DNA from 2 places in the Francisella orientalis FNO12 genome. Region 2 is predicted to be linked to the other one. Evidence: riboswitches for the same ligand, from Rfam matches in the RefSeq annotation. Region 2 holds a riboswitch; the other holds the start of a gene.

Region 1 (15,846 bases), 670 kb from region 2:
TCTGCAAGTTTTTGATTAATTTGATTAAGTATGATTGTTGCATCAGTTTTACTATCATCTTTAATGTAAATAGCTGATTGATTAGGATTGTTTTTAGCTGATTGAACTACTATATTAATAGAATCACCTGTTGGCGAAACAGCTTTGATTTCAGATTTTTTTTCATCAATTGTTTGTTCTTTTGTAGTATAATTATTTTCTTTTAATACTTCTGTGGCAGTAGAGAATACGGTTTCTCTATTTTTAGCATAAGCATTGTACGCATCAGGGTTTTCCATCCATTTATATGCTAAAGCACCCACAGCAACGCTGGCTAAGACTAGACCAGTTATAGCTACAGCTTCGGCTGTACATGATGTAATCGCCACTGAAGCAGCTAAAAGAGTTGCGATTGTTATTAGTTTTTTCTTCATCATAATTTACCTCACAAGGTTGTTGTTTGTTTATGGATTAATAGTCTAACAAATTCATTATATCAAGCTGTTATAGTTTTCCAAACTTGTTTCTTATTTTCGATGTTATAAAAGAGGTAAATCTATTTTTATCTTTAATTAGTATATAAAATGGTTTGAAAAAATTAGGTAATAACTATAAAAATGAACTTTATCGCAAAAATATTTTGCGATTATAGTTATGGCAGGGGTTGTTTTAGCGATATCAATACTTTCCATATTTATACCATTAAAGCCATATATTACTTATTTGTTGGCTACTATTATGTTGGTAATAGGACTTCATCTACAAGCAAAAGATTTTGTAAAAGTCGCTAACCTAAGTGGAAAGCTGCTCATTATATTAGTGCTAAAATTAACTGTTACATCAATAGCAGCTTTTATAATTGGTAAGCTCTTTGGGTTGAGCTTAACAGCTTTAATAGGTTTAGTTATTGTAGGAGCTTGTCCTGGAGGCACAGCTTCTGGAGTTATGGCTTTATTAGCTAGAGCAAATATTTCACTTACTGTTAGTTTAATTTTTTTTGACTACGCTGTTAGCACCAGTATTTATGCCATTGATCATTTATTTTTTCTTTGCAAAAAATATTAAGTTAGATTGGTTTGATATGTTTGAAACAATGACAATAATAGTTATCTTACCAATTGTTTTAGGAATTTTAATTAGTAAATTTACTAAACTAAATGATTCAACTTTGAAGAAAATCTCCAGTATTCCAATACTCTTGATTATGCTAATAGTAATGGTTGTAGCAGCTTTAAATAAAGACGCTATTATACTTGTGCCTTTAGATATTATTTTGAGCGTTACTATCCTTCGTATATTTGCTAATGTGTTGGATATTTAATAGGTAAAGTTTTGGGTCTTGATTTTGATAGTAGATTAGCTTTGCTATTTGAGTTTAGCATATTAGATGTTGGTTTAGGGATTGTAATAGCTTTGACCTTCTTTGGTAATCAAGCAGCTATTGCTGCAACTTTTTATGCAATTTGGCAGAATATTATTGGACCTATAATTGTTAACTTTGTAAATATATATCGCAGTACTAAGTTTAAATCTTCTTAAAACATTTTGTTGACAAAAAAGTCTAAAATATACTAATATATCTAAAAATATGGTTTTAGATATCAAAATGAATCTTGAGTTAGAAAAATTTATAAATGTCACAGAGGCTATAAGTAGGCTTTTGCATCCTTTTGCAGAAGTTGTAATTCATGATTTATCTAAGAACAAGATAGTAGCAATTTTTAATCCTATCTCTAAAAGAGAAATTGGAGATATATCATATTTAGACCATATAGATTTAGATGCATATAATGATTTTGTAATAGGGCCGTACGACAAAATAAATTATGATGGGCGCAAAATGAAATGTATTATCACTGTAATTAAAAGCTCAACAAATGATGTTATTGGAACATTATGTATAAATTTAGATGTTTCTGTATTTGATAGATATCAAAACTTAATAAACGTGTTTCTAAATAATAACAATATGCAAATGTCTCAGCAGCAACAGAGTCTTTTTATAGATACTTTTTATGAAAAAATTAACAATTTTGTTCAGAGATATTGTATAGATAATAATTTATCAATTGATAAATTAACTAGAGATCAAAAGAAAAATTTGATTTTAGAACTTAAAAAACAAGGCGCGCTAGATGGGAAGAATGCTAGTAAATACATTGCAAATGCACTAAATATTAGTCGAGCTACTGTCTATAACTATCTTAAATAATCATAGGGAAAAATAATGTTAATCATATTAGGAGCAATTGTCGGTTTTGTAGCTAGTTTTATTTCTACACTACTTGGTGGGGGTGCTGGTTTAATAGCTGTTCCAGCTTTTTATTTTATAATTGTACATACTTATGGAGCTGACTTTGCTATGCAAATATCTATAGCAACTTGTTGTGGGATGTCTATATTTTTAAGTTCTATAGCAACATATAAGCACTATCGTAAGGGTAATATACACTTGGGGGAATTAAAGTATTACTTATTATATTTATCAGTAGGGGCGCTAGTAGGCTCAATAGTCGCAAAGCAAATAAATACAGATCTTTTGAAAATAGTTTTTGCAATATTATTGTTTGGTAGTGGTATCTGGATGATATTGCATAATGATAATAAGGTTGTCAAATTACCTAGAAGTGCTAGATATAGTATTTTTAGTTTTTGTGGTGTTTTGAGTGTTTTGGCAAGTTCGACAACGTTTGCAACAATGTTTTTTATAAAAATTGGTACTGATATCAAAAAAGCTATAGCTATAACTAGTGTCTGTGTGCTTATAAATTCATCAGTAGCCGTATTTGTACTTACTTATGGAATTAGCGTTAATGTACCATCAACACTTGGTTATCTAAATATTCCGCTACTAGTATCGTCGGGCATATTTGCATTAGCAGGTAGTCTTTTGGCAGTTAATTATTTAGGGATAATTTCACCTAAGCTTCTAAAGAGTTTATTTATAATTTTGATGTTTGTTTCTGGTGGCGTGATGATTATCTAAAAGTTGAAAATATAAGCTTTTGCTGTATACTTAATATCTCTTTGGAGAGGTGTCCGAGTGGTTGAAGGAGCACGCCTGGAAAGCGTGTATAGTTTAACGACTATCGAGAGTTCGAATCTCTTCCTCTCCGCCAGTTTACAGCCCTCGAACTTTTTGGGCGTCATTTTTAAAATTATCAAACCACCCTCTGAATCCCAGTATTCATAGGCTTTAGCACGTTTTAGTCGCTTACCACATGCATACTTAGAGAATTACAAAATCACCGATTTTACCCCAAAATATCCCTTTTTATTCTCCATTTCTCCGTTAGATGCGAACGTCGGTCGTCAAGGTACGCATGTCCAGAACCCTTGATTTTACTGGGCTTTTGCAAAACCGGTCTCGAGGTTCGTTATTGGGGCGGAGAATGGCGCATAGATCCACCGATAAATAGTCTCATGGCTCACGTATGTCAGCTCCTTTTGTTGATATTTTAGCCACGCAGCAATCTGTTCGGGTGTCCACCCATGGCAGATAAGTTTTGTGACCACAAAATCTTGCAATGCCAAATTTCGATCTAATCGGCTGATGCGCCTGCGACGTTGATCGCACAATTGTTGAGCCGTATCCGGCCAATATTCTCCGGGGGGCGCCTAATTGCGACGCAACTCTCGGGAAATCGTTGATGGACAACGCTTTAACACGCAGGCAATCTGCCTTACGCTCTTCCATTCTCCTCTCATTCGGATAATCTTAACCCTTTCTTCCGCTCCAATTTGTTTGTATATTTTCATTAGCAATACCTTTCTGTGTCTGTCTCTTCAACAAACACTTTAAGGTGTTGCACTTCATTTTAGAACAGGCCATAATGTTGCTGCCGTTAAATGCTACGAGAAAGCAGGTTTCAAAATGGTTTCAGAACAGGCAGATACTACAGAGGTGTGGATGCTTTTAAAAAAACAAAGTCGTTTCAGTCAATAATGTGGAACATTTCGTATGGGGAAATCTCTGTGATGGTTGGTGGCTTAAAAAAGGTGGTAATTTTACCGTCATCGAAGAAATGATGCCGCCTGGCGGATTAGAGGTTAAACATTTTCACAATCTAACAGAACAGTTTTTTATGTTTTAAATGGAACGCTTTACATTGAGATAGATGATCACGAATATAAACTAGACAATAATCAGGGAATTGAAATTCCAGCCGGGGCCGTTCATCAGGTATTGAACAAATCCAAAGACTCTGTTCGTTTTCTTGTCATCTCATGCCCTGATTCTCACAATGATCGAGTGAATGTGGAAGAGAACGAAAACATAAGCATAGGGCCACGAGCGTTCGATAAAAGCAAAATCCTTGATGAACTTAAATCAAGATAGCCGATTTTTTATGATCCTGAAAAATTTGGAAAAACAAAGCAAGATATCGAAAACCAAATGTGTGATGAGTTTTGGGAAGTTGGTGCATCAGGCAATGTCTACACCAAACAAGACGTCATAGAAACGCTACTCGAGCGGTATAACAACCCAGATTATCAAGATATTTGGGAAGCAAAAGGCTTTTAGCTCACAAAAATCGCACCGGATAATTATTTGACTACCTACATCCTTATCCAAGACAAAACAAGATCACTTTTTTACACAAGAATCCATTTTCACATCTTCTCAAGTCAAAAGAGGAAAACCATTCCCTGATCTGTTTTTATTTGCTGCGCAGCGGATGGGAGTCTCTCCACAAAACTGTTTGGTTGTTGAAGACAGTATGGCAGGGATCAAAGCAGCCCAAAATGTTGGCATGGATGTGGTTGGATTTTTAGGAGGAAGTCACGCGGGGTTTGATTGGTATCGACATAATATTCAATTATTAGATGTGCCGATTGCTTTAAATGCAGGCGACCTGATTGATATGCTAAACCATTTTAATAATGATTCAGATTGGAAAATGGTAGGAGCGTGATGATATGACAACAAACCTTGCTTTGCACAGTAACCCCATCAGGGAACATATTCATACCCTTATCAGCGCCATTATCCCTTATGACGATGTTGAACAAAAACATATTCATGATACGCTCTCTTGGATTGAAAGTGGCGCGCCTATTTTTAGGGTTCAAAAGCCTGATGTCCCAAATAAACATTTAGTATCTTATTTTGTACTCTTCGATGACGTTCACCAAAAAATATTCTTATGTGATCATAAGAAAGCACTTCTTTGGCTCCCCTCTGGAGGGCATGTAGAAATTGATGAAGATCCAAAACTACAGTTGAACGGGAATGTTTAGAAGAACTAGGTGCGCAAACTGATTTTTGGATCCCTGACCCATTCTTTATCGCGTCAACATCAACAGTAGGCTTAACAGCGGGTCATGCAGATGTAAGCTTATGGTATGTGCTCAAAGGAGATAATCATGCCACTTATCAGTTTGACGAAGAGGAATTCAATAACATCCGTTGGTTCCATCTTGATGAGGTGCCTCACTCAAAGTCAGATCCCCATATGGAACGTTTTATACAAAAATTCAAAGGTAATTTATGAAAAATCTTACTCACAGAAAGGCAAGAATTGCTGATTTACCACGTCTTATAGAGCTGCTCTTAGAAGATGAACTAGGGAGCACAAGAGAATCAAAATCAGCTGCGGTGCAAGAAAACTACATCAAAGCCTTTCATGAAATTGATTCTGATTCAAATCAATATTTAATGGTTGTAGAAAACGATGATGAAATTATCGGTACTTGCCACCTCACCATTATGCCATCACTCACTTTTATTGGCAGCACCCGTATGCAAATAGAAGCCGTAAGGGTCGCAGGGAAATATAGAGGCAGAAAATAGGAAGATGGATGTTCGATCAAGCCATTAGTTATGCCAAAGGACATAATATTTCTATCACCCAGCTCACAACGAATAAAAAACGACCAAAAGCAAAACATTTTTATGAAAAACTTGGCTTCGAAGCTAGCTACGAAGGCATGAAATTATATTTGGAATAAGATCTATGAAAGTTAAATTTGAAAAAGTAACTGGAGTTCATTTAGATACCATATTTAACTGGCTTACCGAGCCACACATTATAGGCGAAGAAAAACTCAAAAGACTTTCTAAAATAGGTCATACCTATGGCCTTGATTACATGATCGGTAATTCTAAATTTTTTAGCAAGGGTTACGGATCTCAAACATTATCTGACTTTATCGATTTTTTCAGAGAATCTATCGATCCAAAAGCAGATACTTTTTTGATTGATCCTGATAGCGCTAATCTACGTGCAAAGCATGTTTATATGAAAGCGGGATTCAAACATGTGTGTGATTTCATGATGGAAGGTGATGTAAGTGGCGCAGGAAAACTTCATCATTTGCTCATCAAAAAATTTGAGCCAAAAAATTCGATTATTCAAGCAACTATGGGTGATTATCCGCGCATTCAAAACATGGCGCGTTTCTACGTTTATGATTTATCAAGAGACTGCGGCTCGATCTCATCTGATTGGGCTATTCCGGAAGATGGTCTTTATGAGAGCTTTGACTTTAAAAATTACTTTGAAGAACCATCCAGAAAAGCTTATTTAGTTAAAGTTTATGATGAGATAGCCGGCTTTGTTTTGCTGAATCAAGCAACTGAAAATTCTACAAGCACCTGGAACATGGGTGAGTTTTTTATTATCGCTAAATTCCAAGGTGCGGGCATTGCTACTCGTGTTGCTAAACAGGTATGGAATATGCATACCGGCAGGTGGGAAGTTTCTGTTATCCCTAATAATCAGTCAGCCTTAAAGTTTTGGGAAAAGTCTATCAGTGAATTTACCTATGGCGCTTTTAATAGGAAAATCAAAGAAGTTACATATGATGAGCATTGCCCACGAAGAATCATTTTTGAGTTTGATACGCAAAATAGCATCCATCAAAATATAATTCCCAAGTTTGTCGTACGTACATCTGAGATTACTGATATCTCTACCATTGTTGCACTCTCAAAAGCCAAGAGGTTAGCGTATGAAAAGGCCCAACCACAATTTTGGCGTTATGCTGGAGAGGAAGGAGATAATACGCAAAAACATTGGTTTACAGAACTGCTGGAGGACGAAAATCATGTGATGTTCACTGCAGAAAGCGATGCCAAAGAAATCCTTCGATTTGTGATTGGCAAGCTAATAAGTGCTCCAGAAGTTTATAATCCAGGTGGGCTGACTTTGATGATAGATGATTTCTGTGTGCAATCCGAGAACCTTTGGCAATCTGTTGGGCATAAGTTAATTGAAGGGCTCAAAGCTGCAGCTAAAACTAAAGGCACCACACAAACCCTTGTTGTATGCTGTGCTCATGACCCGCCAAAACGCAAGTTTTTGAGCGAACAAAGTCTATCTATTGCATCTGAGTGGTTTGTAGGAGGTATTGTATGATCAAAATCAAACTTCTTACAAACCATCCCAACACTATACCAGCCCTCGCTCACATTTGGCATGAAGTCTTGGGTAAAATCTGGGTGCCTGATATTCCTATCAAACGTGTTATCACAAGATTTGCAGATCATTTGAAGACCCAAGCTTTGTCAATCACTTTTATTGCATTAGATGGCGATTTACCGGTTGGCATGTGCTCTTTGCGTGAAAATGATGACATTCGTCCAGATCTTAATCCTTGGCTCGGTTCACTTGTCGTTGATCCAAAATATCAAAAGCAAGGCATTGGCAAGATGCTGATTGATGTGACTGTACTGAAAGCAAAAGAGCTTGGTTTTGAAAAGCTGTACTTGTTTGCTTTTGATCCCACCATACCAGAATACTACGAACGTCTTGGATGGAGGAAAATCGGTATGGATGAATTTAAGTTTCACCCAGTAACCGTTATGGAGATGGAGTTATGAAAAAAGATTGCGGCTTTCAATTCGAAACAACCTATACCCAGTTGCCAAGATCGTTTTATACGTATTGCGATCCCTTTCCTTGTGCGTCTCCCGAAATAGTCATACTAAATACCGATTTAGCTCAAACCATAGGGCTGAATTTTTCTCATATGAGCCCTTATGAATTGGAGCTGCTCTTCTCAGGCAATCAGATGCCAGGTAGCACCAAGACCTTTGCACAGGCTTATGCAGAGCATCAGTTTGGTCATTTTACTCATTTAGGTGATGGTCGTGCTTTGATGTGGGGTAAGCATATTACACAACAAGGAGAAAGAGTTGACATACAGTTTAAAGGGTCGGGGCAAACACCTTATTCCCGTCGTGGTGACGGAAAAGCAGCTCTTGGACCTATGCTGCGTGAATATATTGTATCGGAGGCTATATATTATTTTGGCATCCCTACTTCGCGTAGTTTGGCTGTTGTTGCTACAGGTAATCCCGTTATGCGTGAAACTTTATTGCCTGGTGCTGTTTTAACCCGTATTGCCTCATCCCACATTCGAGTGGGGACATTTGAATTTGCGGCTGCTCAAGGGGACATAAATTTTGTACAAGTCCTTTTAGATTGTACCATTAAACGTCACTATCCCTTTTTAGCTGAGGACAAAGATAAAGCCTTAAGATTCCTAGAGATTGTCATAGAAAAACAAATCAATTTGATTGTTGGATGGATGCGTGTCGGCTTTATACACGGTGTGATGAATACTGATAATATGATTGTATCGGGCGAAACGATTGATTACGGTCCGTGTGCTTTTATGGACACCTATCATCCTCATACTGTTTTTAGTTCCATTTATCATTCGGGGCGTTATGCTTATGGAAATCAACCTCAAATTGCACAGTGGAATATTACAAAATTAGCTATAACTTTATTACCCTTTATTCATCATAATCACTATACAGCCAAAGATATGATAGGAGAAGTGATGAGTCGATTTGCAGATGTTTATCAACAAAAGTGGCTCAAATGATGCGTGCTAAGATCGGGTTACATCAAAATCACGAAAAAGATGAACAGCTTATCTCAGACTTATTGACATGGATGGAGAAAAATCATGCAGATTATACCAACACGTTTCTTGATTTAATGGAAGAGAAAAAACCTTAAGGAAAAATATATGCACAAAGATCATTTGAGGATTGGTATATGCGATGGCAAGAAAGACGGGCTCTTGATGCAAGTTTATCCGTTCAATTTTTAAGTTTTTAAAAGAATATTAATCCGACTATTATTCCTTGCAATCACAAAGTAGAAGAGGCTTTAAAATCTGCCAACAATGGTGATTTCAAAGATTTTTATGTACTGCTAGAGGTTATTAAATCGCCGTATAACAACCGAAGCCTTTTGCAATCCTATACATTGCCACCAAATCCAAGTGAACGTGTCTATCAAACTTTTTGTGGCACTTAAATTAATGAGGGCGACAGCTACTGCATTGACCGTGAATTTCAAGATTCCATTTCAACGGAAGAAAAGTACCCTCATCTAAATGGCGCTGAAACAGGTGAATCATGTCATCAAGATGTACTTCTAATACTGTGCCGCAGTCATCACAAATCATGAATTGTGCGCCCTGATGGACGTGATCAGCGTGACAAATGACATAAGCATTAAGACTTTCAATGCGATGAATAAAGCTCATTTATACCCAAAAATCAATGGCTCGATAAACTGTAGGGGGCTTTGGTGAATCAAGAACCTCTGCCAATTTGTTAAGAATTTCATAAGCTCCTAAAGGCTTTTGACTTTGAGATATAATTTTCAGAACTTCTAGCCTTGGTTGTGTTAAACGCTCTTTTTTCTCTGCGCAAATCATTTGCGCTTGTTGAGTGAGATCTTGGTTGATTTTCATAATATCTCCATAAGCATTTGTTTTTCATAATGACTACAATGAGCTTACATGGCTCTGGTTTTGTTGATTAATCTTCTCCCAAAAAGAAGGATGATCGAGCCTCATTAAAAGTGATGATCCTTTCATGGCTTCATCAGGTGTACGATGTAATATACCTTTGGACCCGCCTTTAAACACAGAAATATCCCAGGGATTAAGAAACTGAATAGCTGATTGATTGATGACAATCTTTTCATTAGGTTCTCCCCTTTCAAAAGACTCTAAATCAACGGTTTCATGAGGCAACCACTCTGTTCCCGTACCAGTATAGGTTACAAGCATGCGCAAAGGGACATTATCGACGTGATAACGTTTACATCCACGTTTTGATCCTAGCCAAAATCCCACAGCAGCAGTGTCCAGAATGTTGCAAAACGCTTTTGTGATATTTCCCATATCCATAATCCAATTCTCATAGCAAGGATCAAGGCGAAGATCATTTGAAATGACCTCTAAAAGAATCTCCTTAATATCAATTTCAGCAGTTTTTTTATAGATTTTATCGAATATATTAAAAGGATACTGCATGATTTTCTCAAAAAAACATGATAATTTTTGGGTGCTTGACGTCTTATAATACCTAATTGATGCGGTGATTTTTTAAAATGAGAAAGTGCAGTAAGACTGTTCACTTCTAAAACACTTGGTATATTCAGCAATTTATTCTCTTGAGTTTTTAAGTAATCCTGTATAAAGTGTTATATTATAACACTAGATAAATCAAGCAAATGGTGATCCTTAAATGCAAGCTTTAAATAAAAAAACTCCCTGTAACTGTCTTGTCAGGGTTCTTGGGTGCAGGAAAAACAACCCTTTTAAATCATATTCTAGGCAATCGTGAAGGCCTAAAAGTCGCGGTCATTGTGAATGACATGAGCGAGGTGAATATTGATGCTGATTTAGTCGAACGTAGCGGCAGCAATCTTTCTAAAACAGAAGAAAAACTCGTTGAAATGAGCAATGGTTGTATTTGTTGCACACTACGTGAAGATCTTCTGTTGCAGGTGCGTGAATTAGCAGATGAGGGAAAATTTGATTATCTTGTTATTGAGAGCACAGGAATTTCTGAACCTTTACCCATTGCAGCTACTTTTGATTTTCGAGATGAGGATGGGCATAGTCTGTCAGATGTTGCTGTTTTAGATACCATGGTCACAATAGTGGATTCTGCCAATTTTATTCAAAACTATAGTTCAACAAAATTTTTAAAAGATACAGGGGAAAGCCTTGGCGATGAAGATGAACGAACTCTTGTGGATCTTCTTATTGAACAGGTCGAATTTGCGAACGTCGTTCTTTTGAACAAAAGTGATCTTGTGTCAGAGTCGCAAATGCATGACATAAAACCTATTGTAAGGGGTCTGAATGCTAAAGCAAAAATTATAGCGACATCAGAATCTAGAGTATCATTGAGTGAAATTATGGATACAGGCTTATTCAATTTTGAAGAAGCCCAAGATCATCCCCTATGGGCGCAAGAATTATATGATTTTAAAAATCACACTCCAGAAACAGAAGAATATGGCATCACGAGCTTTGTTTATCGGGCAAGGGAGCCTTTTGATCCCAAAAAAATACATCATTTTTTCAAAGAGGAATGACCTAGTGTTTTACGTGCAAAGGGTTTCTTTTGGATTTCAACACGACCTGATTTTGTAGGGGAAGTATCACAAGCAGGAGCCTTTGTACGCAATCAAGGTATTTGTCGTTGGTGGATTGCGACTCCTAAAAAGAATTGGCCAGATGGAAGTGATTTTAAAGCAATGATTAAAAAGCAGCTTGATGCATGCCTTATTAAAGATTACTTATCAAATCCCCTCATCCACCAAAACCTTCCAGATCCATTTCCTAAGTAGTTTAAAACGAAAAATGCAAAATAAAACCCGCTTCTTTTAAATCATCTAGATCGTGGCGCTGATCGCGATAGGAGGAGTCATTGGCTCTTTTACCAAGCCAGAGATTAGCACTTGGTATAGCACCTTACATCGTTCCACCCTGACGCCGCCAAATTATGTATTTCCAATTGCTTGGACTATTTTATACGGCATTATTGGCGCTTGTGACTAGCTAATTTGGCGTGCGTCTTCATTTCCTAAGTTAAGGGTGATCAAAACCTTATACGTGACCCAGCTCATTTTAAACTGGAGCAGGGCGCCTTTGTTTTTCCACCATCACTTCACGGGACTTTCCCTCATCGTTTTGGTCGCCATGGATATTCTGGTCTGTGGCTTATTTGCCTAGCTTACCGAAAAATCAAAGTAGTTTCGCTACAGATGATTCCTTATCTGTCATGGATTCTATTTACAGCTTACTTAAACTTTTACATATGGTGGTGTAATTAGGTAATGCATAACTTGAGCATGTATTTCGATCATCAATTTTTAGCTTGATGAATTATACATTCTAAGTATAATATCCTTAGAATTTTTATTCACCGGGGGTGCTTTAGGGGCGAAATAAATTTGCTTCGAAGGCTGAGAAATACCCTAAAACCTGCTCTGGTTAATGCCTGCGGAGGGAGTGTGAAGCATCTGAATTCCCACGTTTGGCTTTCATTCTGGGCTCTTAAGTGCTTTTATATCTTCCTTTGTAGAAAAATATAAGGAAGATTATGAAAGAAAATTTTTGGCAACTTACATTAGTCACAAATAAAGGTAATATCCCTACAGCTCCTTATCTCGAGTGTATTGAAGTGTGCCTCAAAGCTGGTATCACATGCGTACAGCTTAGAGAAAAATCCTTGCCAGGAGAAGATTTGTTGGATTTTGGCAGCTCATTAAAACGTCTTCTGGATTTATATAACGTTCCTTTAATCGTCAATGATAATGTTGATCTTTGCATAAAACTTAGCGCTTTCGGAGTTCACTTAGGTCAATCAGATACGACAATTGAAAAAGCAAGATCCATCTTGGGGGCAGATAAAATCATTGGCTTAAGCGTAAATACAATAGAACAAATTCAAAACTCACGAACTCTGCCTATAGATTATATAGGAGTAGGCGCCATTTTCCCAACTAATAACAAACCTGATGTTGAAACTATATGGGGCTTAAGTGGACTGCGTCAAGCTTCTCTCATTCCATCTCACCCTATTATAGCAATAGGAGGAATAGATGAAAGTAATACCTTTTCTGTTATAAATTCTGGTGCGAACGGAATAGCAGCCATAGGCGCATTTCATCAAGCAGCAGATCCTTTTTTAACAACAAAGAATTTAATAAAAATCATCAATGAGGCAAATAATGATAGATAAAATGGAAAAAGCTTTAGCTAAGGTTAGGAGTAAAAACCCCCTTATACTATGCCTTACAAACTTTGTCACAGTAGAATTTGTTGCAAATAGTTTACTCAGCATTAGCGCTGCACCAATTATGAGTACGTGCGAAGATGAAATTGAAGAACTAGTCAAAATGGCATCGGCCCTCTATATCAACATAGGAACGCTTGATCATGATTTTATTGCGCTAGCTAAAAAAGCGATAGAGATCGCCAAAGAACACAATAAACCTCTTATCTTTGATCCTGTGGGCAGCAGTGCCACGATCATAAGAACTGAGACCTCAAAATTTATTCTGCCTTTTTCAAATTTCATCAGAGGTAATAGTAGCGAAATCATATCACTCGCAGGTAATACGCACACAACCTATGGAGTTGAAGCCAATAATACGACAGATGAAGCTGTATCCATTGCAAAACGCTTAAGCCTACAGAATAACGCGGTTGTGATAGTTAGCGGATCGGTGGATTTTATCACAGATGGAAATAAATCAATTGAGGTGCCATTTGGTTCGCCTCTTATGCAAATGGTTACAGGTATGGGCTGCAGCCTGACAGCAGTAATCGCAGCATTTGTCTCCGTTGTGGAAGATCCTTTTGAATCTGCTGTCATAGCCGCACATTACTTTGCTATTTGCGGAGAAATAGCATCAAAAAAGCAGCAATCAATTGGAACATTCAAGGTAGCGTTTCTGGATCAATTACATGACCCAGATTTTGCATTAATGAGAGATTTGTATGATTCAAGAAGATAAAATAATTAAAGCTTTGCAGGCCGCTAGCGCCGATGGGTTTATCGGTGACGATGCTGCTGTCCTACCTAATCTAAATGGGAGCAATAGGTATGTGATTAGTAAAGATTTGCTCATAGAAGATGTGCATTTTCGCACTTCTTACTTTTCCCCAGAAGATCTTGCACATAAAGCTCTGCACGTCAATTTAAGCGATATAGCGGCTATGGGAGCAGAGCCTTTATATATTTTATGTGAAATTTCCATCCCAAGTCGCTTGCAGGACTATGCACCCAAGTTTTTAAATTCATTAACTGCTAAGTGCCAAAATGCTGGCGTCACTTTGATTGGCGGAGACACTACCGCCTCTAAAGAACGCTTATTTATCAATATAACAGCCATCGGAACAGCCCCTGAATCTAATATTAAATATAGAAACGGTGCACAAGCTTCAGATCTGATTTGTATAATAGGAAATTTAGGCTTTGCACATTTGGGCTTAGAGCAATCTCTGACTACAGATACGAAATACATCAATAGCTTCTTGCATCCAGAAGCCAAAATTAAAGAAGGAATATGGCTAGGAAAGCTGCGTGCTGTTAACAGCATGATGGACATTTCTGATGGGCTTTATATCGATTTGAAGCGTCTAGCTTCAAGTGCGGGAAAGCATGCAGTCCTCGATATCGATCTTTTGCAAAATCACTTACGCCTTAATGTGTCTGTGCAAGTTGCTTTGGAAGGTGGAGAAGATTATGGATTGCTCGTGACAATTCATCAAGACGCATTTGAAGAATTATCCCATAGGTTTATGGAAAGCTTTGGTTATGGCTTAAAGGTTGTTGGGCATATCACTGATGGAGATGGTTTGTCGTTCAAACAAAACAGTAAGCCTGTCGAAATTACGGTCAATCATTTTGCGCATTTTGGAGAAAGGTTATGAAATACAAAAGTTTATCTATTGCAGGATTTGATGGTTCTGGCGGTGCTGGCATTCAGGCTGATCTTAAAACATTTTCTGCAACAGGATGTTATGGGATGACTGTCCTCACCGCCATTCCTGTGCAAAATACTTGTGGTGTACGCGGCTGTTATGATATCCCGCTTTCATGCATCCATGAGCAGCTTGAAGCTATATTTGATGATATAAGGCCAGATGCGATAAAAATTGGCATGCTCTTCTCTACTGAGATCATAGAGCTCGTGACTGCTTTCTTAATGAGGCATGCAAAAGGCATTCCAATAGTTTTAGATCCAGTGATGGTGGCAAAAAGTGGTGATCCTCTCTTGCAAGCTGATGCTGTGGAAGCGTTAAGAACAAAATTGATACCAATTACAAATATTATTACCCCCAATTTGCCTGAAGCAAGAACATTATTACCAGGAAATTACGACAAAAAGACATTAGCGCAAAAGTTACTCGATTTAGGATGCGGAGCTGTTCTTTTGAAGGGAGGACATGAAGACGCTGCGACCTCAGATGATTTATTTTTATCGCATGACATTACAGAAACGTTATCTGCACCGCGTATCAATTCTAAAAACACTCATGGTACGGGATGTACTTTATCCGCAGGCATAGCAAGCTTTATTGCTCAAGGCTTTTCTACTTTTATGGCGTGCACAAAAGCCAAGTCATATCTGCATGGCGCAATGCTGCATAGCAAAGACAGCAATGTAGGAAAAGGACATGGCCCGGTACATCATTTTCACCATTTATGGAAATATTTATAGCAATCAATTTAAGGTTAAACTAAATGACAAAATTATCAGAAACAGCATTAGCAAAATGTCAGCTTATCATTCAGGCGATAAAGGACCATCCTTTTAATAAAGAGCTTGCGAATGGATCACTTAATATGGATAAATTTGCTTATTACATAGAGCAAGATACCCTGTATTTAAGAGATTTTGCAAGAAGCCTTGCTGTGATTGCTTCAAAAGCCCCCCTTAAATTTGTAAAAGATTTCCTATCATTTTCAGGTGGGGCATTAATAGCAGAGCAAGAAGTTGTGCATAGCTTTTTTCGTCACACCTTTAATCTTCAAGAAACAGAAAAACTAACACCAGCAACACTTTCTTACACAAGCTATCTGTTACA
Region 2 (15,846 bases):
GGGTATTTATACTGTGGGCAAAGCAAGTCATAGACCTCCAAGATTAGTTAAATTAAATTGGGGTAATGAAAATCATCCTAAAGTTTCTATAGTGGGTAAGGGCGTTGCTTTTGATACAGGTGGACTTGATATAAAAGCATCACAATTTATGTTGCTGATGCACAAAGATATGGGTGGTGCTGCAAACGCTATAGGTCTTGCTTATATGATTATGAAATATAATCTTCCAGTAAGATTAAGTCTATCAATACCTACAGTTGAGAATGCTGTGGGTGCAAAGTCATATCGTCCTAGTGATATCATTAAAATGAAAAATGGAACTACGGTTCAAGTTACAAATACTGATGCAGAAGGAAGATTGATCTTAGCTGAACCGTTATATGAAGAGGCTACTAAAAAACCGGAATATTTAATAGACTTTTCAACTCTAACAGGTGCTGCAAGAGTAGCTGTTGGTGATAAAATTTCAGCATTTTTCTGTAATAATGATGATGTTGCAAGAGATATTTATAACTATGGGGAAACCGAGCAAGATCAGACTTGGAGACTTCCATTAGCTGATTGTTATAGAAAAAATCTTGAAACAGAATTCGCAGATATATCACACTGTGAACTGTCAACTTTTGCCGGAGCTGTAAAGGCGGCACTATTTATCGAGTATTTTGTAGGTATTGAGAATGCTCCTACTTGGATTCATTTTGACATAATGGCTTGGAATGTTGCTAACTCTCCAGGTAAACCAAAAGGTGGAGAGATGATGGGTGTTAGAGCAATGTTTAAAATGTTAGAAGAGAAATACAGCAAATAAATTTTAAATAATTAATATTTACTTTATTTACTAATACTCTTGAAGTTGTATACTTTATTAATGAAGTGTAAAAGTCTTATTAGAAAACTATGCAAAAATCGTTATTAAAACAGCTTAAAAAAGTAACTATGGTAGTCGCTGATACTGGTGATTTTGAGTTAATTAAAAAATATAAACCTGTTGATGCTACTACGAATCCTAGTTTGATACTTAAAGCTGTTAAAGATCCAAAATACTCTAAGTTAGTTATAGATACTATAGATAAGTTTAAGCAGAATAATCCTGAGTTTAAGAGAGATGAGCTTATTAGAGAGATTACTATCGAGATACTGGTATTTTTTGGAATAAAAATATTGGATGTGATTGACGGAAAAGTATCTAGTGAAGTAGATGCAAGAGTATCTTTTAATTCTGCAGAAACAATTTATTATGCTAGAAAAATTATTAAAAAGTATGAATCTCACGGAATCTCAAAAGATCGAGTTTTGATAAAAATAGCAGCTACTTGGGAAGGTATAAAGGCGGCTAAACTTTTGCAAAAAGAAGGTGTTAATTGTAATTTGACACTTATTTTTGATAAAGTTCAAGCACAAGCTTGTGCTGAGGCTAGAGTTTATTTGGTATCACCATTTGTAGGAAGAATTACAGATTGGCAAATGCAACAAAACAAACTTGATACTTTCCCTGATGTGAACGACGATGATGGTGTTAACTCTGTAAAATCGATATATAAGCTATACAAAGATTGCGGGTTTAAAACAATTGTTATGGGAGCAAGCTTTCGAAGTGCTAATCAAGTAGTTGCTCTTGCTGGTTGTGATGCTTTAACTATATCACCAGTATTACTTGAAGAGCTTGAAAATAATTTTGAAAATTTAGAAGTTAAGTTGAAAAAATCTAATGATGTAAATACACAAGTACCACAAATTGCAGAGTCTAATTTCCGTTGGCAGATGAATGAAAATCCTATGGCGACTAATAAATTAGCAGAAGGAATTAGACAGTTTGCAAAAGACACCGTTGAATTAGAAAATATAATAACTAAATATCTATAATTAAGAGGTTAATATGAAAAAAACTTTATTAGTATCAGCATTGAGTTCTATTTTTATGACTCCGTTTATTTCTTTTGCTAATGATGATCAAGAGTACTTAAATCCTAGAAGTGAGACGCAACTACACTCTCAACGTCAAATGATTAATCAAAAAAATAGTCAAGCTTCACAAATGCCTAAAAAACATCAGTTAGGTATTACAGATGAAGATATGAGAATTCCCAGTGAATCAAGCAGTAAATCTCGTAATATGGGTACTAAAAAGGGTTGGGGAAGTACTAACGCACAGGAAAAAAAATCAAAGAGTAATGAAGACTCTGATGATGATAATCCTGATTTATCTGATCTAGCTACTCCAGCACCTAAAAATATTCATAGTAATTTGGCAATTAGTGATGATGATAGGGCATTAAATAGACAGATGATGCTGTCTGGTCCTAAAGGTGGTTTTCAAAATAGTCAGCTAAGAGGTATCGGCGGCTCGAGTGCTAATTTCTAATTAGAAACATAATTGCTAACATTATCTAAATATAATAAAATCTACTAGTTCAATTATTTAATTAGTTTAGGTTCCTAATGAATTTTCAATATAATGATTTTAAAATTTTAGAAGTAAGTGGAATAGATACCATAAAATTTCTTCAAGGCTTGGTAACATCTGATTTAACTAAGCTATCTGATGATAATAATTTATTGATGACTGCTTTTGCTAATTTAAAAGGACGAATTATTTCCTTATGTTTTGTGAAATATGTTTCTAGCCAGAAACTATTACTCTCAGTTGAAAAAAGTATTATAGATAATCTACTTTCTTGGTTAAAAAAATATAGTATGTTTTCTAAAGTTAGCTTTGCTGTTAATGAAGATTATTCATTGTTTTTTACCGAGAAAGGGTTTTTAAATCATGATATTTTAGTTAAAGATGCTTTAAAGTCTAAAATAGCATACGAACAAATACAAAAGATTAATATCGTAAATAAGCTTGCAATTATAGATCAGACTAATGTAGAGAAATTTCTTCCAGCAGAGTTAGATCTTGATAATGTAGATAAAGTTGTCAGTTACACCAAGGGTTGCTATATGGGTCAAGAGGTGATAGCAAGGATGCGCTATAAAGCTAAATCAAAAAAAGAATTAGCAGTTGTTAAATCAGTCACAAATATTCAAGATTTTGATTTAAAAACAAGTGATGGCAAACCTCTAGCAAATGTTGTAAATAGGATTTACGTTGAGGATGTTTACTATATGCTAGTAGTGTTTCATAAAGAAGCAACAGAAGTTGAGTATCAGCTTGAAAATGAAGTAATCGTAACTAAATGCTAAATAATCTTAATCAACAGCAACAACAAGCTGTTAAATATACTAGCACACCTTTATTAGTATTAGCGGGGGCAGGCAGTGGCAAAACTAGTGTAATTATTGAAAAGATTTCTTATCTGATAGAGCAACTTTTGTATCCAGCTAAAAGTATCATAGCTGTAACATTTACAAATAAAGCAGCCAAAGAAATGCAAGAGCGTGTTAAATTACGACTTGATAAAGAAAAATCAAAAGGTTTGATGATTTCGACATTTCACTCTCTTGGCTTATCAATTTTAAAAAGACATTTTTCTGATTTAGGATATAAGAAAAATTTTACACTTTTTGATAGCCATGATTCACTTGCACTAATATACGATATTGCATATGAGGAATATCAGTTGCCCAAACAAAATGCTGGATTTATTCAATCAAAAATATCATTTTGGAAGTCAGTTCTACTTACACCTGATGAAATACAACCTAAGGATGACCTTGAAGAGCGAGCGGCTTTTATATACAAAGAATATCAAAAATATCTAAAATCTTATAACTCTTTTGACTTTGATGATCTGGTATTTCAACCAATACAGTTATTTAAAAATTTCTCAAGCATTCAAAAATTATGGTCAGATAAATTTAGATATATTCTCATAGATGAATACCAAGATACTAATGAATCACAATATCAACTTTTGAAGTATTTGACACAGGACAAAAATAAATTCACTGTTGTAGGAGACGATGATCAGTCTATATATGCATGGAGAGGTTCTCGACCAGAAAATTTACGCCATTTGCAAGAAGATTTCAAAGATCTAAAAGTTATTAAGTTAGAACAAAACTATCGTTCCACAGGTAGAATACTTAATGTTGCAAATAAGCTTATTGAAAATAATAGCCATATTTTTGACAAAAAACTTTGGTCAAACAAAGATTACGGTGAGCAAATTAAGGTTATTAGTCTTACAAACGATGAAGATGAGGCACAATTCATAACTAGTGATATTTTCTTTGATAGGGTAAAAACAAAATCTAAAAACTCTGATTATGCAATATTGATAAGGAGTAATTACCAAGTATACTTACTTGAAAGATATATGCAAATGCACAAAATCCCTTATACAATTAGCGGGGGAAGTTATTTTTTTTCCAAATCAGAAATCAAAGATATTATTTCGTATTTAAGGCTAATAGTTAATCCTGATGATGATAGAGCATTTTTGCGTGTGGTAAATATTCCTAAACGTGAAGTTGGTAGTGCAACTATTCATAAATTAGGAGAATACACAAGTGAACATCACTGTAGCTTTTTTCATACTTTATATAATTTAGAAAAGTTTGAAATACGCGATTTTACCAAAAAAAACTTATCATCTTTTAAAGATTTGATACTTAATACGCAGCAGGAGATAAATTCAAGTATATCTGCTCAAGAGCTAAAAAATATAATTAATAATTTTATTGATAATATTTCATACCGACAGTGGCTTATAGATTCTAGCTCCTCAGAGAAACAAGCAGAGTTTAGATATGCGAATGTCAAAGAGGTTACTAAATGGATTGTCAATCAGCTTGAGGGTGACTCATATAATGCTCTTGAATCGCTAGCTTCAGTTCTTAATAAAATGTTACTTATAGATATTTTGGATAGAGATAACGAAGATAAAAATGATAATCAGGTTCAAATTATAACTATGCATGCTTCCAAAGGTTTAGAATTCAAAAAAGTTTATATAATGGGTATGGAAGAAGGAATCTTGCCACATCAACAAAGTATTGAAGAGGACTCTATAGAGGATGAACGTAGGCTTGCATATGTGGCGATTACTAGAGCTAGAGAAAATTTGACTATAACAATGACAAAACATCGTAAAAAGTTTGGCGAAAAACATATATCTATTCCAAGTAGATTTATTGACGAATTACCAGAATCTGATCTGTATTGGGTCGGCACAGAAAAAGAATGTGCAGAAACTCGTCAGCAAAATTCTAAACAGAATATATCCGCACTTAAAGATATGTTTGGATAATTTAGAATTTTTTAATAATTATATAGGTTTTAATCATATAGCTGTATTTAGTAAACGGTTATTAAATACTAAGATCTATGATAGTATTGGAATTGTTTTAAATTAAAGGTATGCATTTTGATTTCAAAAGGAAAATATTCTAAGTTAAAAATTCTTGAAAAAGCACGAGATATATTTGTTTTAGATGCTTTAGAGCTTGGTACAGCAAGTATTGCTAGTTCGGAGCTTAGCGATACAGTAAGTGTTGATGATAGTATAGACGTTTTTTTATATAATAACTCTAAGTCTGAGCTTGTAGCAACTACAAAAAAAGTCCCAACAGTTGGTCAAATTGCTTATTTGCAAGTCAAAAGTATTACAAAAATTGGTGCTTTTTTAGACTGGGGATTAGAAAAAGATCTTTTTGTACCATTAGCAGAACAGCATCGACCTTTAGAAGTCGGTAAGCCATATATTGTTTATTTGTATCTTGATAAAGTTAGTGGTCGTATTACAGCATCATCAAAAGTTGATAAATTTATTACAGATTATGCTGGCGATGAATTAAAACCAAATCAAGAAGTAGATCTTGTAATTGCTAACTCAACAAATATAGGATACAAGGCAATAATTAATAGTAGTTATTGGGGAATTATCTATTCTACAGAAGTTTTCAGAAGACTTAGCTTTGGTCAATCTATCAAAGGATATATAAAAAATATTCGAGATGATGGGCGTATAGATTTATCATTACAGTTAGTACATAAAGATCTGGATAAAAATGCAGAGTTAGTAGAAAAATACCTAATAGAGCATAATGGTTCTGCTCCTTTTAACGATAAATCTAACCCTAATGATATAGTGCTTGAGTTTGGAATAGGCAAAGCTGCTTTTAAAAGAGCTATCGGAACTTTATTGAAGAAGAAAATAGTTATTAGAGAGAGTGGAATATACTTAAATGGCTAATATTCTTTAAGTATTATATTGTCATTGGATATTTATGATAGTATAATGATCTCCTGCTCTTTGCTATGCAAAAAGTTTTTGTATAGCTTATCAGTAAAAAAAACTAACAATGATAAACCGGAAGGAGTTTACAAAATGAAACATTATGAAATCGTGTTAATGATTCATCCAGATCAATCTGAGCAGCTTGATGCAATGCTTGGCAAATATCGTGGAATCATTGAAGAGAAAGGCGGAAAAATTCATAGATTTGAAGATTGGGGACGTCGTCAACTAGCTTATCCTATCGAGAAACTTCATAAAGCACACTATGTGTTATTCAATGTTGAATGTGATGTTGAGTCTCTAGAGAAGCTTCAAGAAAACTTAAAGTACAACGATGCAGTTTTACGTCGTTTAGTAATTTCTAAGAAAGAAGCTGTTACAGAGCCATCAATTATGATGGAAACTAATGAAAAAGAAGTAATTTAATAGAGGGATTTTAAGATGAGTCGTCGTAAAGTTTGCCGTTTCACTGTTGATGGTGTAAAAGAAATTGATTATAAAGATGTAAATAAGTTAAAAGCTTATATTACTGAAACAGGTAAAATCGTACCTAGTCGTGTAACTGGTACATCAGCTAAGTATCAAAGACAGCTTTCTACAGCTATCAAAAGAGCTAGATTCTTAGCATTATTACCTTACTGTGATCGTCACTTTAACTAATACCGGAGGTTGATTACAATGCAAGTTATTTTAAAAGAGAAAGTTGAAAACCTTGGTGTATTAGGTGATATCGTTAATGTTAAACCAGGGTATGCTAGAAATTTCCTTATCCCATTTGGTAAGGCTGTACAAGCTACTAAAGCTAACATTGAAACTTTTGAAGCACAAAAAGCTGAACTTGAAAAAGCTGAAAAAGCGAGATTTGATGCAGCAGTTGCTACTGCCGAAGTTATCAAAGATAAAGTTTACACAATTGCTGCTCAAGCTGGTGAAGGTGGTAAACTATTTGGTTCTGTTGGTACTGCTGGAGTTGCTGAAGCTGTATCGCAAGCTTCTGGAAAAGAAATCGAGAAGAGTCAAGTTCGTATGCCAGAAGGTGTGATTAGATCTATTGGTGAGTTTGAGCTTACTATTCATGTTTATACTGATGTGGATGCTGATATCAAAGTAAATGTTGTAGCCTCAGAAGCATAGTTTTATAATATATAAACTAACACAATATCTGTATTTAATATAAAAACCATGTGTTAGGCATGGTTTTTTTGTATATAAGGGTCTTGATGTCAATGGATTATCAATTTAAGGTTGCTGAAACTACATATTCAGTTGATGCTGAGAAAGCAATATTAGGAAATATTCTTCTAAATAATGATAATATAGAGCTAGTTGAAGATTTTCTTTTGATTGATGATTTTTTTGATAAAAGGCATAAAATTATCTACAAACAAATTACTGTTTTGAATCAATCAAACACTCCGTTTGATGTTTTGATTTTAAGTGAATATTTAGCTACCGAAGGTCTATTATCTGAGGCTGGAGGCGAGTCATATATTATTGACTTGGCAACAAATACACCAGCAGTTTCAAATATCAAGACCTATGCAAATATAGTTAAAGATAAAGCTAAACTTAGAAGCCTTCAGGCTAGTGTTAATGATATAGTTCAAAAAATATACTCTTCAGACTCAAAAAATCCTGATGAAGTAATCGATTATGCAGAGAGTAGAATTCTTGATGTGGCTAAAGAGAGAGAAACTTTGGTCAAAGGACCTGAATCAATTAAATCTGTCATACCTAAGTTAGTTGATCGGATGAGTGCTATTGTAGATTCTGGAAGTGGTTTAACTGGTATATCTACAGGATTTATTGATCTTGATAAAATGACATCAGGCTTACAAAGAGCTAACATGGGTATTATAGCTGCTCGACCTTCAATGGGTAAGACTGTACTAGGTATTAATATAGCCCAAAATGTTGCAAAAATTGCAGATAAGCCAGTATTAGTTTTTAGTTTAGAGATGCCATCTGAAGATATAGTAACAAGAATGTTAGCTTCTCAAGCACGAGTAGAGATGAGTTTGCTGAAAGAATGTAATCGTCTAAATGATGCTCATTGGGTTAAGATTATTAGTGCTATGAAGTCTTTAAGCGAGATGCCTTTATACATTGATGATACATCAAGTCTTACTCCTTCTGAAATGCGTTCAAGAGCAAGGAGACTCTATAATGAGCAAGGAGGTCTTTCTATGATATTAATAGATTACCTTCAATTGATGAAAATACCAGGGTATGAGACTAATAGAACACTTGAAGTATCAGAAATATCAAGGTCACTCAAAGCTTTAGCCAAAGAGCTTGATATTCCAGTTATAGCTCTTTCTCAGCTTAATAGGGCAGTTGATGATCGTAAAGATAAACGCCCAATGATGTCAGATCTTCGAGAGTCAGGGGCGATAGAACAAGATGCTGACTTGATTATGTTTATTTATCGTGATGAAGTTTATAATAAAGATAAAGAAGATAATAAAAATCTAGGTGAAATAATAATTGGTAAACAGCGTAATGGTCCTATAGGAACCGTACATGTTCGCTTTGACGGTCAGTTTGTGAGTTTTGCTAATCTGACACATGAAAATGATAATATTTTACCTGGTGATATAGGGTACAACGAATAATTTTATATACAAAAGAGAAGTTTAATGCAACAAGATAAAACAAACTTACTTGGATTAAATCAAAAAGCTATAGAAGCCTTTTTTATTTTGATAGGCGAGAAGAAGTTTCATGCAAGACAAGTTTTTAAGTGGATTCATAAAAAGGGTGTTATTGACTTTGATAGCATGACTGATCTTGGAAAGAATTTACGTAATAAATTAAAAGAAAATGCTGAAATAGTCATTCCTAAGGTTGTATTTAATAAAGCATCAAAAGATGGTACTCACAAGTGGCTTATTGATGTTGGTGGAAGTGCAGTTGAGACAGTCTTTATACCTGAAGAAGGAAGAGGCACACTTTGTGTATCATCACAGGTTGGCTGTACTTTAAATTGCAGTTTTTGCTCTACTGGTAAACAAGGATTTAATAGAAATCTTTCATCAGCTGAAGTTATTTCACAACTTTGGATAGCAGCTAGAACATTATCAAAAAATAATGGTGAACATGATTTTAGTGTGACAAATATAGTTATGATGGGCATGGGGGAACCATTGATGAATTTTGAGAATGTGGTTCCTGCGATGGATATTATGATGGATGATTTAGCATACGGACTATCACGTCGTAAAGTTACTCTTAGTACATCTGGTGTCGTTCCAAAAATTTATGATTTGCTAGAACAATCGGGAGTTTCTTTGGCTGTATCATTACATGCACCTACAGACTCCTTACGTAATGAAATCGTGCCTATTAATAAAAAGTATAATATTGATGAGCTTCTAGAGGCGTGTAAGCTCTATGCTGAAAAAGGTCCGCATAAACATATAACATTTGAATATACTTTGATGGAAGAGGTTAATGACAATTTATCAGATGCTGAACAATTAGTTGAGTTATTAAGATCTCGTGAAGTACCAGCTAAAATTAATCTGATACCATTTAATCCATACCCAGGTACGCCATATAAAAAACCTAGTAATAATCGTATTCATAGATTTAAAGAGTTTTTACAACATAATGGTTTCGTTACTACAGTAAGAAAAACTAGAGGTGATGATATTTATGCTGCTTGTGGGCAGTTAGCTGGCAATGTTATGGATAAGACAAAAAGAAAAGAAAGATATTTAAAGAAACTTGGTGATAAAAATGCAGTCTGATTTTAAAAAGATTTTAGCTACAACTATATTATCAGGAATACTAGCTTCATGTATGACCTCTAGTAATGTGAATAATAAAAATCCTAGTTCACAAAATCAGAATGAAGTAAAAAATCAGAATGCAGAACAAGCGGAGTATTCAGCTACAGGCGGTTCTTTTCCTCAGGCTAACTATGAAGAAGCAACTAAAATTAATTCTGAATTAGCTATAATTTATTCAATAGAAGGTTATCTTGAAAGAGCGAAGACTAAACTTATAAAAGCACAAGAACTAGCAAATAATCATAATCAAAATTTAGCTATTGTAGATTATGCTAGAGGGTATTATTACCAAAGTATAGTAGCAAATTCAATTGCTGAAAAGTATTATCAAAAGGCTCTTGATAAGCATCCAAAAAACTATGAAGCAATGAACTTTTATGCACAATTCTTGTGTATGGAGAAGGAAGAATATAGTTGTGCTCAAGAACTTTTTTGAGAAAGCTCTATTTATGCCAAATAATAATGATATGGCTCAAACATTATTTTTATACGCTCAATGCGTGTATAAACAGGGCAAGAAAGATGGCGCTTTAGCATATATGCAACGAGCTGATAAATTTAGAATAGATTATAAAGCTGCTAAATTAAGATTAGCACAGATGTATTTTGAAAGAGGTGAATATAAAGAATGCTATAAAGTTATTTACAACATGAAGAATGATCCTCAGTTCTTTAATATAATAATAAACTTGTTTTAGACATGAGGTTAAAGTTAGCAGAGTACGCTAACAATAAAAATGAAGCTGCAGCTGTAAGATTAGTTTTATCTTCTAATAACTATAATGATGAAGATATAGATAAATTCTTCTCAGCAGCAGATCAAAAGGATATCGATAAAAATGCGTAGAATTAATCAAAATACTGAAAACACTCCAGAAAGACTACAAAAGCTATTAGCAAAATATGGCATTGGCTCACGTAGAAAAATTGAAGAGTTTATAGAACAAGGTAGAGTGCGAGTGAATGGTAAAGTCACAACTCTTGGCGATAAAGCGACAGACAAAGATAAAATTAGCTTTGATGGAAAGGCTCTACACTCTTATGGTCAACCTATGACTAGACCAAGAGTTATTATTTATCATAAAAGAGAGGGGGAGGTTTGTACTAGTAAAGATGAGAAAGATAGAAAGACTGTTTTTGATTCATTACCTAAGCTAGCAAAATCACGTTGGATAATGATTGGGCGATTGGATATAAATACTACAGGGTTGTTACTTTTCACAACAGATGGAGATTTAGCTAATAGGTTAATGCACCCATCTTATGAAATTGAAAGAGAGTATGCTGTACGTGTTTATGGTCAAGAGTTATCAGATGAAACTTTAAATAAACTGAAAGATGGCATACAGTTAGAAGATGGCATGGCAAAATTTAATAATATAAAATTCTCTGGCGGTGAGGGTGCAAATCTTTGGTATTATGTAACTTTGTCTGAAGGACGTAATAGAGAAGTCAGAAGAATGTTTGAAGCGGTTAGTGTTACGGTTAGTAGACTGACAAGAATTAGATTCGGTGATATTATTTTGCCTAAATTCGTTTCTCGAGGAAAAACATTGGAGCTTAATCCTACAGAGGTCAATAGACTAAGAAAATCTGTTAAATTAAAAGAATATAGATTCCCTAAAAAATTAGTTGAAAGATTAGAGAAAAAATAATGGATTTTGTACGTCAGCTAGAAGATATTTTTGGTATTGATGTCTGGGAGTTGAAGCCAGAGTATAGGTTTACACAGCAGATTGAAACGCAAACAATAACTGAGAAATTAGTAGACGTAGAACCTTCAGGAAAAAATTTAGAGATTGTTTACACAAATGAAGTAGATAGTTCTAAGATTATAAATATTCTGTTAACTGATAAATTAGATATTAGCTTTTTAAAACAAATTGTTACTAATTTATTTTTTAAGTCTAATGTATGTATATATAAAACGAACAATATTAATTCTTTCTATAGTTTAGAAGGAGTTAATCTTGCTGAAAATGATTTTATAAGTAACGATTATAAATTATTAGATATTCAAAATAAAAAAACAATATTATCAAACTTATATAAGTATGCAGATTTTAGAGCTTGATATTACATTTCTAACAAAAACCATTCAGCTAGTAAGAGCTATTGATAAAGATTTTAGCTGGTCAGATAAACAAATCGAAGATTCATTAACTAATGATACCGTTTTAGGTTTAATGATTGATAGTGAGCTTGTTGCTATTGCTATTTTTAACTATATATTTGAAACAGCAGAACTTTTGTATATATGTGTTGATACTGCTATGCAAAGTAGAGGAGTTGCGTCTAAGCTTTTGAAATACTCAATTGATCATCTTGGCAAGAAAGAAGTTAAAGAATTATTTTTAGAAGTTGATATAAATAATACCAAAGCTATATCTCTATATAATAAACTCAATTTTATTAAAGTATCACAGCGTAAAAACTATTATAAAAAAATTGATGGTAGTCTAAGTAATGCCTTAATCTGCCGATTAGATATATCAAACTAAACTTAACTATGTTATATTAATGCCTTAAAGACAACAGGGGTGCTATTTTTATAAAAATAATAGCTGAGAAAATAACCCTTTGTACCTGATCTAATTAGTATTAGCGTAGGGAGTTTGTTTGATTATTTTTTCATATAAGAAATATCACACAAACTCTTATTATTTATTTTTGAAATAATAGGAGATTAATCATGGAATATTTAGGCTATATAACGTTAAACATATCTTTAGTAATATATTTTATTCATTTATTACCACAAACTATCCATAATCAGTTTAAACATAAAACATTTGAAATTAGTCTCTGGACTCATTCTTTAATGATTTTTGCTAACTCTTTGGATCTTGTATATGCGATAGGATTTAATATGCAATGGCAATACATTTTGGTTGATATTATTCTTTTAAGTTTTTTAACTATTCAACAATTTCAGATCCTTAATGATAGAAGACAGAAAAATATAGTTATACATACCATATTCATTTTGATATTTTTATTAATGGTAATATATATATCTAAATTCATAGCTCTAACCGAACAGACTTTATTATGGAGTGGGTCAATTAGTGGTGTTATATATAATGTATATTGGATACCTCAGATATATAAGAATTTTCGACAAAAGCAAGCTGAAGGGTTTAGTATTTTCTACTTAGGGCTTTCAGTGTTTAGTCTTATGTGTGATATAAATAGTGCTATATTTTTAGGCTGGCCTATGGTATCAATAACAATCTCTAGTTGTCTATTTATTTTGGTATCTATACAAATTATTCAATATTTCTATTATAAAGGAATGCTTTCAAAGCAAATATTAAATACTTCTATAAACTAGAGTTATAGAACACCACGTGTTTTATGTTAAAATTAATGACTAGTATTTTTAGAAAAAGTTAAAATATGAAAAAAATTATTAGATGTTTAGTATGTATCTTAGTTTTAGGTGTCTACTCTCAGGTATTTGCATTAGATAATACCTCAAAAACATACACAGCTTATTCGATTGGCGATGCACTAGGTAAAGCCTCACATAAAAGCTTTAGTGCCATGAATCAAGAAATTATTAAGAAAGACTTTATCTTAGGGTTTGATGATACTATTTTAGATCATAAACCTGATATAAATAAAATCTCCGATAAAGACTCCTATGAAGTCGGAATGATTATTGTAACTCAATACAAATCAAAATTAAAAAAAATGGTTGTCATAAACAAACCAAATTGTGAAGAGTTTGTTAAAGGTTTCAATGATGGTGCTAATAGTAAAGATCAGTCTTTAACCTCAGAAGATAAAGAAATATTAAAACATTTTAGAATCTCAAAAGATGATGACAACTAGATAATATCAAGTAAATATGGTTGATAAATATATTCTGCTACTTTATTCTTAAGTCTAACTAACCAAAAGTCTTAAAAATTATAAATAAAATGCAAAGCTTAAAAGATATTCGAAACTTGATTAAACAAGATATTGAAAATAATAATCAATTTATAATTAATTCACTTTCATCAGAAGTGGTTCTTATTAATCAAATTAGTCACTATATCATAAATAGTGGCGGCAAAAGACTTAGACCTTTGTTAGTAATGCTATTTTCTAGAGCTTTAAATTATACTGGTAATGATCATCTAGCATGTGCTGCAATTATAGAGTTTATTCATACAGCAACTCTATTACATGATGATGTAGTTGATGACTCACACTTACGTCGAGGCAAAGAGACAGCTAATAATGTTTTTGGTAATGCTGCAAGTGTACTAACTGGAGATTTTTTATACTCTAGGGCTTTTCAAATGATGGTGAGTCTAGATAATATGCAAATTATGCAAATATTAGCTGATGCTACTAATAAAATATCTGAAGGTGAAGTACTTCAATTATTAAACGCTAGAAATATTGAGTTGTCAGAGGAAGATTACACTAATGTGATATATTGTAAAACTGCTAAACTATTTGAAGCAGCATGTGAGTTAGCCGGAGTAATTAGTCTTGATAAACATAGCTATAGTAAATTTCAAAATAGTATTAAAAACTATGGTGTTTACTTAGGAAATGCATTTCAAATAGCTGATGATGTATTAGATTATGTTTCTGATGCAGAAAGCCTTGGTAAAAATATTGGTGATGATCTTGATGAAGGCAAAATGACGCTACCAACAATTTATGCACTAGCAAATACCTCAAGTGTTGAACAAAAGAAAATAAAAGATGCCATTGAAAAAAGGCAATATGACATAAATGAAATTATCAATATTGTTAAAAGTAGTGGTGCAGTGGAATACTCTTATCAAGTTGCATGTAAATATGCTGATAGAGCAAAAGATTCAATAGATTTCTTACCAGAATCAGAATATAAACAAGCTATGATCTTACTGTGTGATTTAGCTGTGAAAAGAAAAAGTTAATATTTTAGAAAAATATTTTATTACTTAAAATCTTTAAGTGTAATTTCAAAAGCTAATGCTTGGTTAGGTCCTATTGTAGCAGGAGCTCTAGTTCCATATGCTTTATTTGGAGCACAGTATAGTATAAATGTAGAGCCATTGGGTATTTTAGGAATTGCATCCTTCCAACATTCTATTAGATTTCTAAGAGGGAAAGTAGCACTCTCACTCGAATCAAAGCTTGGTCCGATAAGTTTAGCTTCTTTTACACTATTAAGCTTAGATTTATCATCTTCATATGCTATTACAGGAGTAGTTCCTTTATAAGCAATAGTTACTGTGCTATCTATAGAAGCTTTTTTACCATCCCCTTGTTTAATCATTTGATAGTAAACACCATCATTTACTTCAATAGCATTATCCATTTTAGCAATTTGTGACATAAACTCATCTGATTTAACCTTATTTAGCTTAGCTATATCTAACTGCTTTTTAATCATCTTATCTTTTAGAGTTTCCATATTTCTTCTAATCTGACTTTCAGAAATTCTAGGCTTATCACCATTGATAGCTTCAGCAAAACCTGCGATTGTCTGTTTGTCATATAGTCCAAAATCTTGTCTAGCAATTCCAGACCCAACTTGATATCCGACTACGTAACTAGCATTAGAGCCCATTTTTAAACTGTTATTAACAGCAGAATCGTTTGTTTGTGCTTGTGTCGTAGTACTTGGACTAGTTGTAGTATTAGCTATAGTTTGAGTTTTAGCATCGTTAGTTGTTTCTTTGGTAGAGCATGAGCTTATTGTTAGTCCTAGAACAGTGCATGACATTATTGTTACTATTTTTTTTAGTTTCATCTTATCTCCTTATTTATCTTTGAATATCATTTTTGGTGATATTAAAAAAATCAAAAAGCTCTTTATCTAACATTTGAGATGGAGAAATATTTGATAGAGCTTTGAATATAACATTCTTTCTTTC

The links. A riboswitch is a leader RNA that binds a small molecule or an ion and turns the genes downstream of it on or off. The one in region 2 is predicted to bind thiamine pyrophosphate.
Positions count from the first base shown of each region.
Region 1: another riboswitch for thiamine pyrophosphate. It lies ahead of thiE (thiamine phosphate synthase); the one in region 2 lies ahead of FNO12_RS05100 (PQ-loop repeat-containing protein).

Region 1 is NZ_CP011921.2:318,080-333,925, forward strand. Features, by position in the region: gene FNO12_RS01755 (DUF3568 family protein) at 1-416, opposite strand, end outside; partial or broken gene FNO12_RS01760 (bile acid:sodium symporter family protein) at 597-1,518, shown strand; gene FNO12_RS01765 (helix-turn-helix transcriptional regulator) at 1,568-2,191, shown strand; gene FNO12_RS01770 (sulfite exporter TauE/SafE family protein) at 2,207-2,965, shown strand; tRNA gene FNO12_RS01775 (tRNA-Ser) at 3,009-3,098, shown strand; gene FNO12_RS11685 (helix-turn-helix domain-containing protein) at 3,598-3,738, opposite strand; gene FNO12_RS09515 (hypothetical protein) at 3,829-4,008, shown strand; gene FNO12_RS11690 (cupin domain-containing protein) at 4,094-4,318, shown strand; gene FNO12_RS01790 (HAD family hydrolase) at 4,590-4,895, shown strand; gene FNO12_RS09720 (NUDIX hydrolase) at 4,900-5,220, shown strand; gene FNO12_RS09725 (NUDIX hydrolase) at 5,250-5,474, shown strand; partial or broken gene FNO12_RS01805 (GNAT family N-acetyltransferase) at 5,471-5,931, shown strand; gene FNO12_RS09735 (GNAT family N-acetyltransferase) at 5,937-7,340, shown strand; gene FNO12_RS01820 (GNAT family N-acetyltransferase) at 7,337-7,804, shown strand; partial or broken gene FNO12_RS01825 (protein adenylyltransferase SelO) at 7,801-8,954, shown strand; gene FNO12_RS01835 (helix-turn-helix domain-containing protein) at 9,490-9,699, opposite strand; gene FNO12_RS01840 (DUF1826 domain-containing protein) at 9,733-10,266, opposite strand; partial or broken gene FNO12_RS01845 (GTP-binding protein) at 10,494-11,594, shown strand; partial or broken gene FNO12_RS11695 (TspO/MBR family protein) at 11,647-11,979, shown strand; TPP riboswitch at 12,165-12,276, shown strand; gene thiE (thiamine phosphate synthase) at 12,350-12,991, shown strand; gene thiM (hydroxyethylthiazole kinase) at 12,981-13,769, shown strand; gene thiL (thiamine-phosphate kinase) at 13,753-14,688, shown strand; gene thiD (bifunctional hydroxymethylpyrimidine kinase/phosphomethylpyrimidine kinase) at 14,685-15,479, shown strand; gene tenA (thiaminase II) at 15,503-15,846, shown strand, end outside.
Region 2 is NZ_CP011921.2:991,241-1,007,086, reverse strand. Features, by position in the region: gene FNO12_RS05175 (M17 family metallopeptidase) at 1-808, shown strand, start outside; gene tal (transaldolase) at 898-1,863, shown strand; gene FNO12_RS05165 (hypothetical protein) at 1,877-2,362, shown strand; gene ygfZ (CAF17-like 4Fe-4S cluster assembly/insertion protein YgfZ) at 2,440-3,186, shown strand; gene FNO12_RS05155 (UvrD-helicase domain-containing protein) at 3,180-5,195, shown strand; gene FNO12_RS05150 (CvfB family protein) at 5,313-6,140, shown strand; gene rpsF (30S ribosomal protein S6) at 6,276-6,611, shown strand; gene rpsR (30S ribosomal protein S18) at 6,627-6,845, shown strand; gene rplI (50S ribosomal protein L9) at 6,864-7,319, shown strand; gene dnaB (replicative DNA helicase) at 7,406-8,800, shown strand; gene rlmN (dual-specificity RNA methyltransferase RlmN) at 8,825-9,937, shown strand; partial or broken gene FNO12_RS05120 (tetratricopeptide repeat protein) at 9,927-10,826, shown strand; gene rluB (23S rRNA pseudouridine(2605) synthase RluB) at 10,819-11,634, shown strand; gene FNO12_RS05110 (hypothetical protein) at 11,634-12,053, shown strand; gene FNO12_RS05105 (GNAT family N-acetyltransferase) at 12,034-12,480, shown strand; TPP riboswitch at 12,506-12,610, shown strand; gene FNO12_RS05100 (PQ-loop repeat-containing protein) at 12,672-13,313, shown strand; gene FNO12_RS05095 (hypothetical protein) at 13,379-13,816, shown strand; gene FNO12_RS05090 (polyprenyl synthetase family protein) at 13,906-14,883, shown strand; gene FNO12_RS05085 (FKBP-type peptidyl-prolyl cis-trans isomerase) at 14,904-15,722, opposite strand; gene ttcA (tRNA 2-thiocytidine(32) synthetase TtcA) at 15,736-15,846, opposite strand, start outside.